DNA from 4 places in the Pseudonocardia sp. Cha107L01 genome. Region 2 is predicted to be linked to each of the others. Evidence: riboswitches for the same ligand, from Rfam matches in the RefSeq annotation. Region 2 holds a riboswitch; each other region holds the start of a gene.
What was found. A riboswitch is a leader RNA that binds a small molecule or an ion and turns the genes downstream of it on or off. The one in region 2 is predicted to bind S-adenosylmethionine.
Positions count from the first base shown of each region.

Region 1: linked by a shared signal. The riboswitch ahead of ACTXG6_RS41240 (aminotransferase class V-fold PLP-dependent enzyme) and the one ahead of ACTXG6_RS30450 (putative leader peptide) in region 2 are both predicted to bind S-adenosylmethionine.
Region 3: linked by a shared signal. The riboswitch ahead of thrC (threonine synthase) and the one ahead of ACTXG6_RS30450 (putative leader peptide) in region 2 are both predicted to bind S-adenosylmethionine.
Region 4: linked by a shared signal. The riboswitch ahead of ACTXG6_RS24460 (LLM class flavin-dependent oxidoreductase) and the one ahead of ACTXG6_RS30450 (putative leader peptide) in region 2 are both predicted to bind S-adenosylmethionine.

Region 1 covers NZ_CP199579.1:8,735,691-8,739,895, reverse strand. The annotation lists gene ACTXG6_RS41240 (aminotransferase class V-fold PLP-dependent enzyme) at 268-1,671, opposite strand; SAM riboswitch class IV at 1,710-1,823, opposite strand; gene ACTXG6_RS41235 (ABC transporter ATP-binding protein) at 1,920-2,822, opposite strand; gene ACTXG6_RS41230 (FecCD family ABC transporter permease) at 2,819-3,943, opposite strand; gene ACTXG6_RS41225 (FecCD family ABC transporter permease) at 3,940-4,205, opposite strand, start outside.
Region 2 covers NZ_CP199579.1:6,474,727-6,478,931, reverse strand. The annotation lists gene ACTXG6_RS30460 (AlkA N-terminal domain-containing protein) at 1-1,029, opposite strand, end outside; gene ACTXG6_RS30455 (ATP-binding cassette domain-containing protein) at 1,533-2,141, opposite strand; gene ACTXG6_RS30450 (putative leader peptide) at 2,126-2,215, opposite strand; SAM riboswitch class I at 2,220-2,314, opposite strand; gene ACTXG6_RS30445 (phosphatase PAP2 family protein) at 2,657-3,589, shown strand; gene ACTXG6_RS30440 (LysR family transcriptional regulator) at 3,600-4,205, opposite strand, start outside.
Region 3 covers NZ_CP199579.1:8,976,889-8,981,093, forward strand. The annotation lists gene ACTXG6_RS42305 (WhiB family transcriptional regulator) at 1-291, opposite strand, end outside; gene rpsT (30S ribosomal protein S20) at 491-751, shown strand; gene holA (DNA polymerase III subunit delta) at 1,013-2,017, opposite strand; SAM riboswitch class I at 2,265-2,422, shown strand; gene thrC (threonine synthase) at 2,432-3,694, shown strand; gene ACTXG6_RS42325 (DNA internalization-related competence protein ComEC/Rec2) at 3,840-4,205, opposite strand, start outside.
Region 4 covers NZ_CP199579.1:5,222,121-5,226,325, forward strand. The annotation lists gene ACTXG6_RS24450 (peroxiredoxin) at 19-603, shown strand; gene ACTXG6_RS24455 (hypothetical protein) at 1,388-1,711, opposite strand; SAM riboswitch class IV at 2,065-2,178, shown strand; gene ACTXG6_RS24460 (LLM class flavin-dependent oxidoreductase) at 2,396-3,484, shown strand; gene ACTXG6_RS24465 (hypothetical protein) at 3,637-3,927, opposite strand.

The DNA of each region.
Region 1 (4,205 bases), 2.3 Mb from region 2:
TCGACCGCCGAGACGGCGGACATCGCGGCCTCGCCGAGCGGCACACAATTGCTTTCGTCTCACGCGGACTGGTCAGCGGGGAAAGCCTTGTCCGAGCTATTCAATTCCATTAGTGCGCATTTTCGGGGTGAATAGCGTTGCGTGCGTCGGGCCTGCCCCGGGGCGGGACGTGGTGCGGTGGTGTGAGCCATCGCGCACATCTGGGCTCACAATGTGCGCGATGGCTCACATCGATCTGAAGTCATCCCCGGCAGCATGGCCGCTGACTCAGGGCTGGCAACGGGCGCCGGCTCCGCTCGCCCGGCCGATCCCGAACGGGTCGAGGTCGCGCGGGTCCGGGGTCGGCGCCCAGCGGCCGTCCACCGGGGCGTAGGTCCAGCTCGCGCCGGAGCTGACCAGGGTGCGCAGCGCCGCCAGCAGCCGGTCGATGTCCTCGGCGGTGCTGCCGAGTCCGATGCTCGCGCGCAGCGCCTCGCCGCCGGGGCAGAGCCGCTCCAGCAGGGGGTGCGCGCAGAACTTGCCGTCCCGCAGTCCGATGCCGTGCTCGGCGGAGAGGTAGGCGGCGACGTACCCGGCCGGGCGGTCGGCCACCACGAAGCTCACCACCGCGATCCGGTCCGGGCTGTCCGGCCAGATCCGCAGGACCTCGACGCCGGGGATGCCGGCCAGTCCCGTCTCCAACCGGTTCAGCAGGTTCCGCTCGTGCGCGGCCGCGGCGTCCCCGAGTACCGGGGCCAGCGTCCGGCAGGCCTGGGCGAGCGCCGCGGCGCCGAGCACGTTCGGGGTGCCGCCCTCGTGCCGGTGGGGCGCGGCCGCCCACTCGGTGGCGGTGTCGGTCACCCGGCGCACCGCGCCGCCGCCGGCCAGGTGCGGGGGTGCGGCGTCCAGCCAGTCGCGGCGACCGACCAGCACGCCGGCGCCGTACGGCGCGTACAGCTTGTGCCCGGACAGCGCCAGGTAGTCCACGCCGGTCTCGGCCAGGCTGATCCGCCGGTGCGGCGCGAGCTGGGCGGCGTCCAGCACCACCCGGGCCCCCACCTCGTGTGCGATCCGCACCACCCGGTCGATCGGCAGCACCTCGCCGGTCACGTTGGACGCGCCGGTGATGGCCAGCAGCGCGGTCGGCGTCGCGGCGAGGGCGTCGGCCAGGTCGTCGAGGGTCTGCGCGACGGTCGCCGCGGCCCGCAGTGCGCGGTGCGGCCCGGCGCGCCAGGGCAGCAGGTTGGCGTGGTGCTCGACGTCCAGGCAGAGCACCGCGCCGGGCACACAGCCGGCGAGCAGGTTGAGCGCGTCGGTGGTGTTGCGGGTGAAGATCACCACGTCGTCCGGCCGCGCGTCGACGAACTCGCCGACGGTGTCCCTGGCCCGCTCCAGCAGCCCGGTGCACACCTGCGAGGCGTAACCGGCGCCGCGGTGCACGCTGGCGTAGTAGGGCAGCACCTGCTCGACGTGGTCGGCCACCGTGGCGAGCGCCGGCGCGCTCGCGGCGTAGTCCAGGTTGGCGTACCGGGTCCAGCCGCCGGTGACCAGCGGGACCCGCAGTTCGGTGCCGGTGACGGCGGGGAGCCCGGTGTGGGTCTGGTCGGTGCCGGTCTGCTCGGTGCCGGTCTGCTCGGTGTGGGTCTGCTCGGAGCTGGTGACCGGGCACGGGCGATCGAGGGCGAGCGTCATCACGGGTCCTCCGTGTCTGGGACCCCGGGTACGCCGCGGGTCCGCGCTTGCCGACGTGACTGTCACGACGGCCTGGTCGTCACCCGGAGCACCCCGCCGCGGAGGAGGGTTGCCGGCCAGCGAGCCGGGGCTTGAAGCTGGCACTCTTGACCTGGTTGGCAAGGTACGGGCCTCGGCCCCGGCTCGTCAACGCCGTATCGCGGAACCGAGAGCCGGGCCACACCGGGGGAGACGGGTGGTGCGCGGGGTCAGCCCCGGTGGCGCCGGCCCACCGGCACTACGAGTGGGGTGCCCGCGACCGGGTCGGTGATCACCTGGGCGTCCAGGTCGAACACCGCGCGCAGCAGTTCGGCGGTGAGGACCTCCTCGGGTGGCCCGTCGGCCACGATCCGGCCGTCCCGCATCGCGATCAGCCGCCCGGCGTAGCGGGCGGCCAGGTTCAGGTCGTGCAGCACCATCACGACGGTGCGGTGCATCTCCCGGTGCAGCCGTTCGACCAGGTCCAGCACGTCCACCTGGTGGGCCAGGTCGAGGAACGTGGTCGGCTCGTCCAGCAGCAGGATCTCGGTGCCCTGGGCCAGCGCCATGGAGATCCACACCCGCTGCCGCTGGCCGCCGGACAGGGTGTCCACCGTGCGCTCGGCGAACTCGCTCATCCCGGTCCAGTCCAGCGCCTCCGCCACCGCCGCCTCGTCGTCGCCGGACCACTGCCGGTACCACGCCTGGTGCGGGTGCCGGCCCCGGGCGACCAGGTCGGCGACGGTGAGCCCGTCCGGTGCGACCGGGGTCTGCGGCAGCACCCCGAGCACCTTGGCGACCTCGCGGGTCGGGTACCGGTCGATCCGCAGCCCGTCCAGCAGCACGTGCCCGTGCCGGGCCGGCAGCAGCCTGGCCAGCGCGCGCAGCAGTGTCGACTTGCCGCAGCCGTTGGGCCCGATCACCGCCGTGACCGTGCCGTCGAGCACGTCCAGGTCCAGGTCGTCGATCACCACCGCGTCGCCGTACCCCAGTCGCAGCTCGCGGGCCCGCAGCCGGACCGGCTGGGTGGCGGCGTTGGAGGGGGCGTTGGAGGTGGTGCTGGAGGCGGTGCTCGCGGCGGTGCTGGAGGCGGTGCTGGAGGCGGTGCTGGAGGCGGTGGAGTTCTCGGTCATAGCGACACTCCACGGTTGCGGCGGCCGAGCAGGTACAGCAGGTACGGGGTGCCCAGCACGGCCGTGACGATGCCGACCGGCAGCTCCCGGGGCAGCGCGGTACGGGCGATCAGGTCGGCGGCCACGGTGAGCAGCGCGCCGTAGACGGCGGAGGCCAGCAGCGGCGGGGTGGCGGTGCGGACCAGGCGCTGGCAGACCTGCGGCACGACCAGCGCGACGAACCCGATCGGCCCCGCGCTCGCCGTGGCCACCGCGGCCAGCACCAGTCCGACCAGCCCGAGCGCCACCCGGGACCGGTTCACCCGCACGCCGAGGCCGCTGGCGGTGTCGTCGCCCAGTTGCAGCGCACCGAGCCCGAACGCCAGCAGCAGCGCGGTCGGCACCAGCACCACGAGGGCCGTGCCGACCGGGAGCACCTGGGCCCAGCCGCTGGAGTTGAGCGAGCCGGTCAGCCACACCGTCGCCTGGGTGGCCTGGTTGATGTTCGCCACGACCAGCAGCCAGGAGGTGATGCCGACCGCGACCGCGTTCACCCCGACCCCGACCAGCACCAACCGGTCGCTCTGCACGCCGCGCCGGTAGGCAAGGCCGTACACCACCACGGCCGCGAGCACCCCGCCGAGCAGCGCGGCGAGCGGGACGCCGAGCGAGGCCATCAGCCCGACCGCGACGCCACCGCCGCCGCCCAGCGCGATCACCGCGACCGCGGTGGTGCTCGCCCCGGCCAGCACCCCGAGCAGGTCCGGGCTGGCCAGCGGGTTGCGTGTGACGGACTGGGTGAGCGCCCCGGACAGGCCGAGCGCGGCGCCGACCAGCACCCCGGTCAACGTCCTCGGCAACCGCAGCTGCAGCACGATGAAGCGCTGCGCCCGGTCACCGCCGCCGGCCAGTGCGGCGAGCACGTCGCCGATCGAGATCGGGAAGTCGCCCCGGCCGATGTTCACCGCGGCCGCCAGCACCACGAGGGCCGCGCCGACCAGCGTCACGGTGACCAGCCTGGGCCGCCAGACCCCGGAGAACCCGCCCACCCGGATCGCCGGGCGCCCCAACACCGCCGCGGTGGCGGCATCGACACCGGCTCGGGTACCGGGCTCGGCTGCGCGACCGGAGCGCCCGGTCACAACCGGACCAGCTTGCGCCGGCGGACCAGGAAGACGAAGAACGGTGCCCCGATGAACGCCAGCACGATCCCGACCTGCAGCTCGCCGGGGCGTGCCACCACCCGGCCGACCACGTCGGCGACCAGCAGCAGGACCGCGCCGGCCAACCCGGCGGCCGGCAGCAGCCAGCGGTAGTCCGGGCCGGTGCAGAACCGGGCCAGGTGCGCCACCACCAGCCCGAGGAACGCGATCGGGCCGCAGGCCGCCACCGCCGCACCGGTCA
Region 2 (4,205 bases):
TGCGGTGACCAGCCGGGCGGCCAGGGTGCGCGCGGCCGAGGTCGACACCTGCTGGCCGAGCACCGCGCGCACCGCGAACTCGACCGGGTCGACCGTGCGCGGCACCCGCCGGCCGACGTCCTTGTTCACCACCGGCGCGAGCACCGGGTCGGCGCGCAGCAGGTCGTCGACAGCCACCGGGTCGGCGTCCAGGTCCAGCAGCCAGCGGCACCGGCTGATCGCCGTGGACAGGTCCCGCAGGTTGGTGAGGGTGAGCCGGCAGTCGACGTAGTCCGGCAGCGGCCGCAGCGCCACGATCCCGTGACCGTGCGGCAGCCGCAGGGTGCGCCGGTACGCCCCGTCGCGCCACTCCTCGACGCCGGGCACCGCGGTGGCGACCAGGTGCCCGAACAGGTTGTCCGGGCAGAACGGCTGGCGGAACGGCAGACGCAGGACGAGGGTGCCAGGCGTGGTCGCCGGGTGCCCGCGCGCGGCGCGGGTACGCACCTCGGTCGGGGTGCGGTGGAAGACCTCCCGCACGGTCTCGTTGAACGAGCGGACACTGGCGAAACCGGCGGCGAAGGCGACATCGCCCATCGGCACCGAGCTGGTTTCGAGGAGCACCCGCGCGGTCTGCGCCCGTTGCGCGCGGGCCAGCGCCAGCGGCCCGGCGCCGAGCTCGGCGAGCAACTGCCGTTGGAGCTGTCGCGTGCTGTAGCCCAGGCGGGTGGACACCCCGGCGACACCCTCCCGGTCGACCACACCGTCGGCGATCAGCCGCATCGCCCTGGCGACCACGTCAGCGCGCTCGTTCCACAGCGGTGAGCCCGGGCTGGCATCCGGCCGGCACCGCTTGCACGCCCGGAACCCGGCCTGCTGAGCGGCCGCCGCACTCGGGTAGAAGCGCATGTTCTCCGGCTTGGGCGGCACCACCGGGCAGCTCGGGCGGCAGTAGATCCCGGTGGTCAGCACGGCGGTGAAGAACCAGCCGTCGAACCGGGCGTCCTTGGACTGGACAGCCCGGACACAGTGTTCTACGTCTTCGTGCATGCGCTCCAGCATCGTCGCTGCACGGCGGTTCGGCTGGCGGAAATGCGACACCACCCGAACGGTGTGCCCGCCGCGCGCGGCAGCGGCAGCGCGCAGCGGCCGACCGGCGCGGCGCAGCCGACCTGCCTGTCGTTACCGAGCTGCACAACAGGCAGGGCGGCGCAGCCGACCTGCCTGTCGTTACCGAGCTGCACAACAGGCAGGGTGGAGCGCTCCAAAACCTGCCTCGTGTGCAGCTCGGTAACACCATGCACCGCCACGCTGCCACGCCGCCACGCCCGGCCCCGCCGCCACGCCCGGCCACGCCGCCAAGCCGGCCACGCCCGGCCAAGCTCGCGCTGCTCGGTCTGATGTTGGCCCGTACCAAGGTGGGGCCGCCCTCCTGGCCTTCCCACGGGCTGAGCGGCTCCGGGAGCTGACCAGCGGAGTAGCTGAGTTGACCTCACGGCAATGGGAGCTGGAAATCCTGGCCGAGGTGGGGAAGATGCGCTCCTGATGGCCCGTCAGCGTGTCGTCTGTGGTTCCTGGTGGCGGTGCCCGGCGATCGAGTCCAGCAGCTCCGCGGTGTAGCTGTGGTGGGGGTCGGTGAACAGCTCCTCGGTGGCCCGCGGCTCGACCAGCTGGCCACGGCGCATAACACCGACGCGGTGGGCGATCTGACGGACGACGGCGAGGTCGTGGGAGATGAACAGGTAGCTGAGCTCGGCTTCGCGCTGCAGTTCGTTGAGCAGGTCGAGCACCTGTGCCTGTACCGAGACGTCGAGCGCGGATACCGGTTCGTCGCAGACCACGAGGTCGGGGGACAGGGCGAGGGCCCTGGCGATGGCCACCCGTTGGCGTTGTCCGCCGGAGAGCTCGACCGGATGGCGCGCCAGTACCGAGGTCGGCAGTGCCACCCGCCCGATCAGCTCGGCGGCTCGTCGCCGTCGGCTCGCGGCCGTCCCGACGTCGAAGGCGCGCAATGGTTCGGTGATGACCTCTTCGATGCTGAACCGGGGGTCGAGCGAGGTGTAGGGGTTCTGGTAGATCAGCTGTGCCGCCGTTTCCTGCGACGCGGCGTTGAGGATGGCGCGAGGGGGTGGGGCGGGGGAGTAGGTCAACCGACCCGACAGGCCGCGCTGGTCACGCGCAGCAGGTCCACGTGCCGCCGGTAGCAGCAGCCACCGTCGCCGTAGAACGCGCGCACCTGACCTCCATCGCTCCCGGCGGAAGCACCCGCTCCCGCTCACACGGGGGGTTGCTGCGGCGTCACCGAGCCAGGTCTCTCAGCCGCTCTGGATGGTTCGCCGACCAGCGGCCGGCGGCGCAACTGTAGGCAGCTCCGACGGGTTCGTGTCAACGGCGAGGTTGCCCACGTCACCGTATGCGGCCGGCTGGCGGTCGGGGTGGCCCGCCCGGGCCCCGTAAACTCAACCGGTCCTCGACGCTGAGGCTCCCCTGGACCAGCGGACCGAGAGAACAGTTTCCGCTGGGATCGTGTTCGGAGTTTGCCGGGAAACCGACCGCTGGCCGCGCTGAGCCGGTGGACGTGATGAACGGCGGAATTGGAGCGTCAGTGTCGTTGCGGCCAATCGCTGACCGAGGTCGGACCGATCCGGTCGAGCCGCGTTACCGGCGGATCCGGTGGTTGGCCGCGGCGGCCTACGCGGTGGCGTTAGCGGTGTCCGTGGTCGTCGACGGGGTGCCGCTGTTCCGGATGTCCGTGGTCCTGTGGACGTTGGGCGCGTTCGGTGTCTACTGCATCGGGCGTGGGTGGCGGCTGTTCGGCCGGGCGCTGCTGGACTGGGTGCCGTTCTGCGCGGTGATGATCTGCTACGACCTGTCCCGGGGCGCGGCGGACAAGTTCGACCAGCCCGTGCACGTCACCTGGCCCGCTGCCGCCGATCAGCGGTTGTTCGGCACGGTCCCGACGGTCTGGCTGCAGCACCGGTTCCACAGTCCCGGTGTGGTGCACTGGTACGACATCGCCGCGTCGCTGACCTATTTCTCGTTCTTCCTGACGGTTCCCGTGGTCATGGCCGTGCTGTGGATCCGGAACCGGGCGCTGTGGCGGCGCTTCACCGCGAACGTGGTGCTGGTGTCCCTTGCCGCACTGGCCACCTACGTGGCATTTCCGGAGGCGCCGCCGTGGTACGCGGCCCGCGAGGGTGCAATCGGCTCGGTCCAGCGGATTTCCAGCCTGGGTTGGTCCGACCTGGGACTGCGCGCCGCGAGCGACCTGATCACCCAAGGGCAGGCCATCTCCAACGACGTCGCGGCGATGCCGTCGTTGCACGTCGCGTACACCATGCTGGTCGCGCTGTTCTTCCTGCGCCGGGTACCGAGGTGGGCCCGGCCGCTGCTGTTGGCCTACCCGGTGGCGATGGGGCTCACGCTCGTCTACACCGGCGAGCACTACGTCGTCGACCTGGTGGCGGGCATCGGCTACGTCATTCTCATCGACGCCGCGGTCTCGGCCGTCGCCGCGGCCACGACGGCCCGCCGCGCGGGCCGGACCGCGTCGCACCCGGCGCACCCGGTGGGCGCGGTGGCGGCGGCCGTGAGCAGCGGTTCGCCCTGACAGACGCTCCCTACGCCGGCCAGCCGGGTTCGGTGATCGTGGCGGCCAGCGCGCTGAGCAGTACCTGGGCGGGTTGGGACGGCGGCGGTTTGCCGCACACGGCGGCCAGCACCTGCCTACCCAGCCCGGGGACCCGGTCCAGCCGCACTCCGGGGTGTCGGTTGGCGACCAACGTGAGGCCGGGCAGCAGGCTCACGCCGAGCCCCGCGGCCACGAGCGCCTGCACCGCGACGTAGTCCTCGGTCTCGAAGTCCACGGTCGGGGTGAAACCGGCCCGCTCACACGCCACGACGAGATGCTCCCGGCAACGCTCGCAGCCGGCGATCCACCGGTCGTCGGCGTAGCTCGCCAGCTCCGCCCTCGGCCCCGACCAGGAGCGGCCGGCGGGTGTGACGACGTACAGCGGTTCGTCGAGCAGCGGGATCATGGTGATGTCACGGCGGTCGCGCTGCGGCGGGTCACCGTGTTCGAAGATGAGTGCGACATCCACCTCGTTGTTACGCAGCGCGCTCAGCGCCTCCGGCGGTTCGGCCTCGGTGAGCGACAGCTCGATACCGGGATGATCGGCGGTCACCCGGGCTATGGCGAGCGGCACCACGGTGGCCAGAGCGGAGGG
Region 3 (4,205 bases), 2.5 Mb from region 2:
GCTGGCGACCTTGGTCACCAGGCCGAGCCGCCGGTCGGCGTTGCTCGGCCGACCCCGGCCCCGCTTGTAGGCGAGCACGACGCCCTGCTGGATGATCTCGCCGCCCCAGACGCCCCAGGGCTCCTCCCGGTCCAGCGCGCCCGCCAAGCAGGCCGCCTTGATCGGGCAGTGCCCGCACAGCGCCTTGGCGAGGTGCAGGTCGGCCGGGCGCTCGGCGAACCACAGCTCGGGGTCGGCCTTCGAGCAGGGCGGGTGGGACGTCGTGGCCGTCAGGTTTGTTGTTCCCCTCATGACCACGATGGTTGTCGGGCGGCGGCGCCCGGACATCAGGGAAGATACGGAGATTCGCCCCGGGAACCCTGAGACTTCGGGGCGCTGTTACCCTGGTAAGTCGAATGCCCGCGTGATCCTCCCGCCGGGCTGCAGCGGCCCGTCGCCAGTCAGCGGCGCGCGGCGAACAACGACGAACAGGAAGACCAGAGGCAGTCGCGTGGCCAACATCAAGTCGCAGATTAAGCGGGTCAAGACCAACGAGAAGCGCCGCCAGCGCAACAAGTCGGTCAAGTCAGCCCTCCGGACCTCGATCCGCCGCTTCCGCGAAGCCCTCGAAGCCGGGGACAACGACAAGATCGTCGAGCGTCAGCGCTCCGCCAGCCGCGCGCTGGACAAGGCGGCCAGCAAGGGTGTCATCCACCAGAACCAGGCCGCGAACAAGAAGGCCGCGATGGCCCGCAAGGTCAACGCGAGCTGATCGCTCACCGACGTACATCGCCTCAGAACTTTCTTTCGCCCCAGCTGTAATACCCGCTGGGTCGGCGGCGATGAACTGAGTAGAACTCCCGCTGCGGCCATCGGCGGCGCTGTCCACTCCCGTGGGGTAGCGCCGCCGATTTGCTGTGCCCTACCGCCGGCGCGCCCGCCCACTCGCGCCTCGCACAGACCCGCTGTGGCCCGCACAGCCCGTGCACGGGCTGTGCGGGCAGCACCCGGTCTGTGCCAGCCACAACAGCAGCTAGCTGACCTCGCGGGCTTCCACGATCCGCAGCACGGCGCGCTCGAGCGCATAGTTCGGGTCGGGCGCCGCGCCCTTGACGTCGGCGTTGACCACGGCCACCGCCGCCATCGCGAGCGCGATCCCGGCCGGCCGCCAACCGCGGGCCTGCGCCTGCGCCTTGCGGATCTTCCACGGCGGCATGCCCAGTGCCCCGGCCATCTTGAACGGGTCGCCCCGGCCGGCCGCACCGACCTTGGCCACCGTACGGACCGCGTCGGCAAGCGCGTCGGCCACCAGCACCGCCGGCACCCCCAGCACGATCGCCCAGCGCAGTGCCTCGAGTGCACCGGAGCGGTCCCCGGTGATCGCCTTCTCGGCCACCGCGAACCCGGTGACCTCGGCGCGGCCCCGGTGGTACCGGCGCACCGCGTTCTCGTCGACACCGCCGTCGGTGTCCGCGACCAGCTGCGCCGACGCGGCCGCCAGCTCGCGCAGGTCGTTGCCCACCGCGTCGAGCAGCACCCGGATGGCCTCCTGGGTGATACGCCCACCGGCCCGGCGGATCTCGGCGCGGACGAAGTCCACCCGCTCGTCGTACTTCGTCACCCGCGGGCACTCAGTGATCTCGGCACCCGCGCCGCGCAACACGTCGGCCAGCGCCTTGCCACGCGCGCCCCCCGCGTGCAGTACCACCAGGCTCACCCCGTCGGCCGGGTCGGCGACGTAGTCGGTGATCATCGAGGCGACGTCCTTGCTCGCTTCATGGGCCGCGTCCAGCACCACCACCCGCCCCTCGGCGAACAGCGACGGACTGATCAGCTCGGCGAGCTCGGCCCTGGTCAGCGAAGCGGCGGCGACCCTGCGCAGCTCGGCGCTCGGGTCGGCCGCCCGCGCCGAGGCCAGCGCGTTCTCCACCGCCCGCTCGACCAGCAGCTCCTCGTCGCCGACGATCAACCGGAGCGGCGGAGTGGTCACGCTGATCGCGGCGCCGTGGTCGGCCTGGCTCGCGGGCGGGCTGCTCATGCCGCCATCGTCCCAGCCCCGCCGGACACCCCCGGACGTGCCACCCCGAGGGCACCGGAGGGAGCCCTGGCCCGCATCCCCCGGGCGGGCGGCCCGGAGCGCACAGGCAACAGGGCGGCCCGCGCCGGGCGAGTGAGCCGGCTCCCAGATCGCGGAACAGACTGGGCGGAATGGGCAACCTTGACGTAACGTGGCCTTAGCTCACCTCCGATGGCGAGCGGTCCGAGCGCGGGCCACAACTGAATAAGGCTCATCCAGAGGGGCAGAGGGAACGGCCCTGCGAAGCCCCGGCAACCGGCATTGACCGATCTGCGCATAGCCGTTGCGCAGCACGCCCGTCATGGGCGAGGTCGCTCAGTGATCACGGTGCCAATTCCGACCCGCATGTTGCGGGACAGATGAGGAGACCTCGCGATGTCCGTGAGCACCACGCTATCCGCTTCCACCTCGCTCGACCTCGGGCCGGCCCGTGCCCTGTCCTGTCGCGAGTGTGGCCATGAGATCCCGCTCGCCCCGGAGTTCGCCTGTCCGGAGTGTTTCGGCCCGCTCGAGGTCGCCTACGACTTCGTCGGCGTCACCCGGGAGCGCATCGAGGCCGGTCCCAAGTCGATCTGGCGGTACGCCTCGCTGCTGCCGGTGCCGACCGACGTGACCCGCCACCCCAACACCGAGCCCGGGATGACCCGCCTGGTGCGCGCGGAGCGGCTCGGCAAGGAAATCGGCCTCAAGAACCTGTGGCTGAAGGACGACACCGGCAACCCCACCCACTCGTTCAAGGACCGCGTGGTCGCGGTGGCCCTGGCCGCCGCCCGTGAGCTCGGCTTCAGCGTGCTGGCCTGCCCGTCCACCGGCAACCTGGCGAACGCCGTCGCGGCCGCCGCGGCCCGTGCCGGCTGGCGCTCGGTGGTGCTCGTCCCGAAGTCGCTCGAGCAGGCCAAGATCCAGATGACCGCCGTGTACGGCGGCACCCTGATCGCGGTGGACGGCAACTACGACGACGTGAACCGCCTCGCCACCGAGCTGGCCGCCGAAGAAGAGGACTGGGCGTTCGTCAACGTGAACGTCCGCCCGTACTACGCCGAGGGCTCCAAGACGCTGGGTTACGAGGTGGCCGAGCAGCTGGGGTGGCGGCTCCCGGAGCAGATCGTGGTGCCGGTGGCCTCCGGCTCCCAGCTGACCAAGGTCGACAAGGCGTTCCGCGAGCTCGGCACGCTGGGCCTGGTGGAGCCGACGCCGTACAAGGTGTTCGGCGCACAGGCCACCGGCTGCTCGCCGGTCTCGGCGGCATTCGCGGAGGGCCACGACGTGATCCGTCCGGTCCGGCCGGACACCATCGCGCGCTCGCTGGCCATCGGCAACCCGGCGGACGGCCCCTACGTGCTCGACACCGTGCGGCGTACCGGGGGCGCGGTGGCGGACGTGTCGGATGCCGAGGTGGTGGACGCGATCCGGCTGCTCGCCCGGACCGAGGGGATCTTCGCGGAGACCGCCGGCGGGGTCACCCTCGCCTGCACCCGCAAGTTGATCGAGTCCGGTCAGCTGGACCCGGAGGCCGACACCGTGCTGCTGATCACCGGCGACGGGCTGAAGACGCTCGACGCGGTCGCCGGTCACGTGGGCCCGACCGCCACCGTGTCGTCCTCCACCGCCGAGGTCCGGCGCGTGCTGCAGGGCTGAGCCGACCCACCCCTGCCGACCCACCGCTGAGCCGACCCACCGCTGAGCCAACCGACCGCTGAGCCGACCCACCGCTGAGCCAACTGACCGGGGTACCCGACCACTGAGCCCGGCCGCACCGACAGATCACGTCGAGCGGCCGGGCTCAGCCGCGTCCACGCTGGCGGGGCGCCGGCCGGGGATGACCTCGGGCCACCGCCACCGGGCCCTCCCTGGAGGCCACCACGGCCACGTCGCCGGACTCGTCGGTACGCCGCACCAGCGTGCCGGCCCGGCGGAGCGCGTCCAGCACCGTCGAGTTCGGGTGCCCGTAGGTGTTGCCGGCGCCGACACTGACCAGGGCGAGCCGGGGATGCACCGCCGCCAGGAAGCCGGGCGAGGTGTACCGGCTCCCGTGGTGCGGGACCTTGAGCACGTCTGCCCGCAGGTCGACACCGGAGGTCAACAGGCTCGCCTGGGCCAGTAGTTCGACGTCACCGGTGAGCAGCAGGGTGCCGGTCGGCGCGGTCGC
Region 4 (4,205 bases), 1.3 Mb from region 2:
TGGAGATACCCTCGGTTGATGATCACAGGCGACAGGGTGCCGGACTTCACCCTGTACGACCACACGGGTCGGGCGCGGACACTGTCCGTGCTTCTCGCGGACGGCCCCGTGGTGCTGTTCTTCTTCCCGATCGCGTCGTCACCGATCTGTACCGTCCAAGCCTGTCATTTCCGTGACCTCAGCAACGAGTTCGCCGCACTGGGGGTCCAGCGGGTGGGCATCAGCACCGACACGGTCGACAAGCAGGCCCACTTCGCGCAGCAGCGCGCATTCGACTACCCGTTGCTCTCCGACGTGGGTGGCGCGGTGTCCGAGCAGTTCGGGGTGCGGCGAGGGGCGCTGATCAAGCTGGGCGGGAAGATGGCCGGGCGCCGGGGGGACCGCCATGGTCGGCATACCCGACGCCGCGGCCTGTTGGCCCGGTTGTTGCCGGTCAAACGGTCGACGTTCGTCATCGATGTCGACCGAACCGTACTCAAGGTCGTCTCGAACGAGCTGCGCGCATCCGTGCACGCCGACCAGGTCCTGTGGTTCCTGCAGAACCGCAACCTGCCGTCGGGTGGTTCGCCACCACCGCGCGAGAAGCACCGCAAGCACACGTAGCTCGGACAGTCATTCGTGTCGATGTCCGCCGCGGAGATCGCCGGCGAGGTGCGGGCGCTCAAGGCGGAGGTCGCGCCCGATTCACGCAGCGATGCCGCTGCTGGACGAAGGGTTCATCCAGCAGCGGCAGTTCGCTGCCTAAGCGTTGGCCCTGCTCAGTGATGTGCGGGAGGTGCTGGGTGCTGTGGTGCGGGAGGTGCCGGGTGCTGGGGGCCGGGGTGTGGTGCGGGAGGTGCTGGGTGCTGGGGGGCGGGGTGTGGGGCGGGAGGTGCTGGGTGCTGGGGGGCGGGAGGTGCCGGGTGCTGGGGGCCGGGGTGTGGGGCGGGAGGTGCCGGGCGCTGGGGGCTGGCGTGTGGTGCGGCCGGAGATGGGCCAGGCAGCGGGTCGGCCCATGCCGGTGAGCTCGTCAGGCCCACTGCGATGACCGCGGCCGCAACCGCTGTCGCCGCATGAATCAGTCGTTGGTTTGACACTAAGTATTGCCTTTCTACGTGGGGAGATCCGGCTCACGCTGTTGTGCGAATCCATGGGGCCGGTGCACGACAGCATTTCGGTTATGCTTAGACCAAGCTCAGGGATAATCCGCGAGCTCGCCTGCAACTATTCTATGGGTTTGAGTTTCGATTTTATGATATGGCGAGTCATCTTGAACTGAGGGCATCCACAGATAGCGTCAAAGTTCACACGCCTCGGGAACCGACGCCCGCGCACCAAGGGCAAGGTGCGTCTGATTGCAATCGGTGCCTGGTCTTGGCTGCCGGTTAGCTTACCTGCCTATCCCGGCTCAGCCGTGGTTGTCAGAGTTCTTCTGGTTCTTGGTGAGAATCCCCAGAACACCATCGAGCACGCTGTTGTTGCACGCCTGGATCGGAACCTGGACAGTCGTGTCCTGAACGTTGACCAGGCCGGCCTGTCCGTGAACGCCGTGCGCCTTGTCCTTTGCGCCATTGTTCTGGTAACAGCTGGCGCTGCTCTCGTGGTCGTTGCTGCCGCCGTGGTGATGGTGATGGCCCGAATCGCCCTCGTAGTCACCAGCGAAAGCCAGCGGGCTCAGCGCGAGCAGACCCGCGGTGGTGGCTGCCGCCACGATTCCAGCCTTCTTCAGCACAGTCGATCTCCTGTTCAACCAGGCGGTGTCTCGACGACCACCTCGAAAACCAGCGACGAGTGGGAGCCCTGCTGGCACTATCGGAGGTAACGGATCGTTCGCGGTAAAGATACGGAGCCACATAACCGCGGACCTCAGCGCGATCTCAGTTCCCCAGGGTCCGAATAGATTGAGTCAGTGGTATGTCGAGCCGACCGGAGCATTCGACACCAGGTCGACGACCGCGATCAGGTAACTGCTCGGCGAACTCAACCAGGCTGGATGCCTACGCGCTGCATTGATGATGCCGGTCCGACTGTGAGCTAGGGAATACGGGGGTTCTCGGGCGAGAGCCCGCTGCTAGTGTTCGAGACGGTCGCGAATGCCAGCGCGGAGCCCCGGCTTGCTGGCTGACAACCCTCGCTGTGCGGTGGGGTGCCCCGGGTGATGACCAGGCTTCGCCGGAGACGGCCGAGCAAGCGCACCGGACTCAAGGGGCCGATCATGGCGATGGCGTTGGCGATTGCGGAGAGCATGGGACGCCTGCCCAGCCGCGTGGCATCGCTGGGCCGGGGCGAGCTGTTGGTGACGCGTCTGCATGTTGATCTGCACCGGGTGTCCACCGCTCTCTGTAGCGGCTGAGTGCCCCGACCACTCGGCACCAGCTGACCTCTGCCCGCGGCTTCTTCAGGGAGAACCACCGTCATGTCCAGCACCGGAACGGACCCCTTTCCCCACCAGCGGCAGCGGAATCCGTTCCGCCTCGGTGTGTTCACCCGGCTCGTCGACGAGGTCCCGCCGCCACGGCGCTACACGCGCGCGCTGGAACTGCTGATGACCGCGGACCGGCTCGGCTTCGACACCGGATGGGTCGCGCAACACCACGCCGGCAACGAGGGCGGCCTACCGTCCCCGCTGGTGTTCCTGGCCGCCGCCGCGCAGTACACCCGCCGGCTCACCCTGGCGACCGGCATCATCACCCTCGCCCTGGAGAATCCCGTCCGGCTCGCCGAGGACGCGGCGGTGCTCGCGGCACTGAGCAACGGGCGACTCGAACTGGGCTTCGGCACCGGTGGCGGCGAGCCCGCGTTCGCGATCTTCGGGGTGCCCTTCGAGGACCGGCAGCAGGAGTACGACCGGGCGTTCGCCGTGGTCCGCGACGCCCTGGCCGGCCAGGAGCTCACCCCGGCCGGGTCCACGCTGTTCCCGCCCGCGCGGCCGCTGCTCGCCACCGTGTGGGAGGCGACGTTCGGGGTGGCGGGCGCCGTGCGGGCCGCCGAACACGGCAGCGGCCTGCTCCTGGCGCGCACCGCGATCCGACCCGGCCAGAATGGCGCGAGCTGGGCCACCGCCGCGCACCGGCCGCTCGGGGAGGCGCAGTCCGAACTCGTCGAGGCCTACCTCGGCAGCTGGTCCCATCCCGACATCACGCCCCGGATCGGTCTGTCCCGCTCGCTGTACGTCGCTCCGACCCGGGTGGAGGCGTTCCGCGAGGCCGAGGCCGGGCTGCGCCGTTCCGCCACCCAACTGGCCGGCCGGGGCGGCCTCGACCCGCATGCGCCGTTGGCGGACCTGGTCACCCGGAGCGACCTGCACCTCGGCTGCCCGGAAGACGTCATCGCCAGCCTGCGCGCGGACCGGGTGCTCCCGCTGGCCACCGACCTGATCCTGCAGGTGCACCCGGCCGACCCAGGGCACCGGGAGACCCTGCGGTCACTCGAGCTGATCCGCAACGAGGTCGCCCCGTCGCTCGGCTGGAGCCCGGCCACCACGCCGCGCGCCGCTCAGCTCTGACCGCCCCCAGGGGGCGACTCGGGCACCGCCCGCCAGAAGCCGGACAGATCACCCGAGCCATCGCGCGCGAACTGTCCGCCGCGCTGGGGCGGCCCTCGAGCTCGGCCAGCCGGAACCCGCGGCTGGCCGAGCAACAAGCTAGAACGGCACCATTAGCGCAGGTTGCTGAGGCCCTCGGCCAGATCTTCCCTGTTCATCACGGGAGTCAGGTCGACCTTCGCCCCCAGCTCGGTGAAGAAGGGTTCGGCCACGACCGGTATGCGGCTGGCATCTTCCAGGTCGAAGACGATGTACGCCGCCCGGTTTCCGGATCGGGTCGCGAAGTAGACAGCCTCGGGGTTGATGCCGCTCAGGACAGACTCGATCACCTTCCCCAGCCGGCCATCCTTGATCGCCAGATTGCCAGGTTCCGTCGGGATCTCAACAGTCATGAGCACGCGCATCGTATTGTCTCCTCGGGCAGATCACGAGGCCGACGCTTGTCCAGCCAGACAGGCAGAGCGCCGGCGAGCTGACGAACCCTCGCGGTCGGTCGACGGCGATGCATCCTCAAAATTGAGGATCCGCCGATACTCATTCGTCGGCTCGGTGTCACGGCCCGCGGTCATGTCCCGAAACAGGTCGCACGGCCCTAGACAACAACTTCCAGCAGCTGAGACCTGGGAGGTGTGGGACACCCTCGGGTTCCTGCAGCAGCTCGGCGTGGTTCCAGCCACCACCT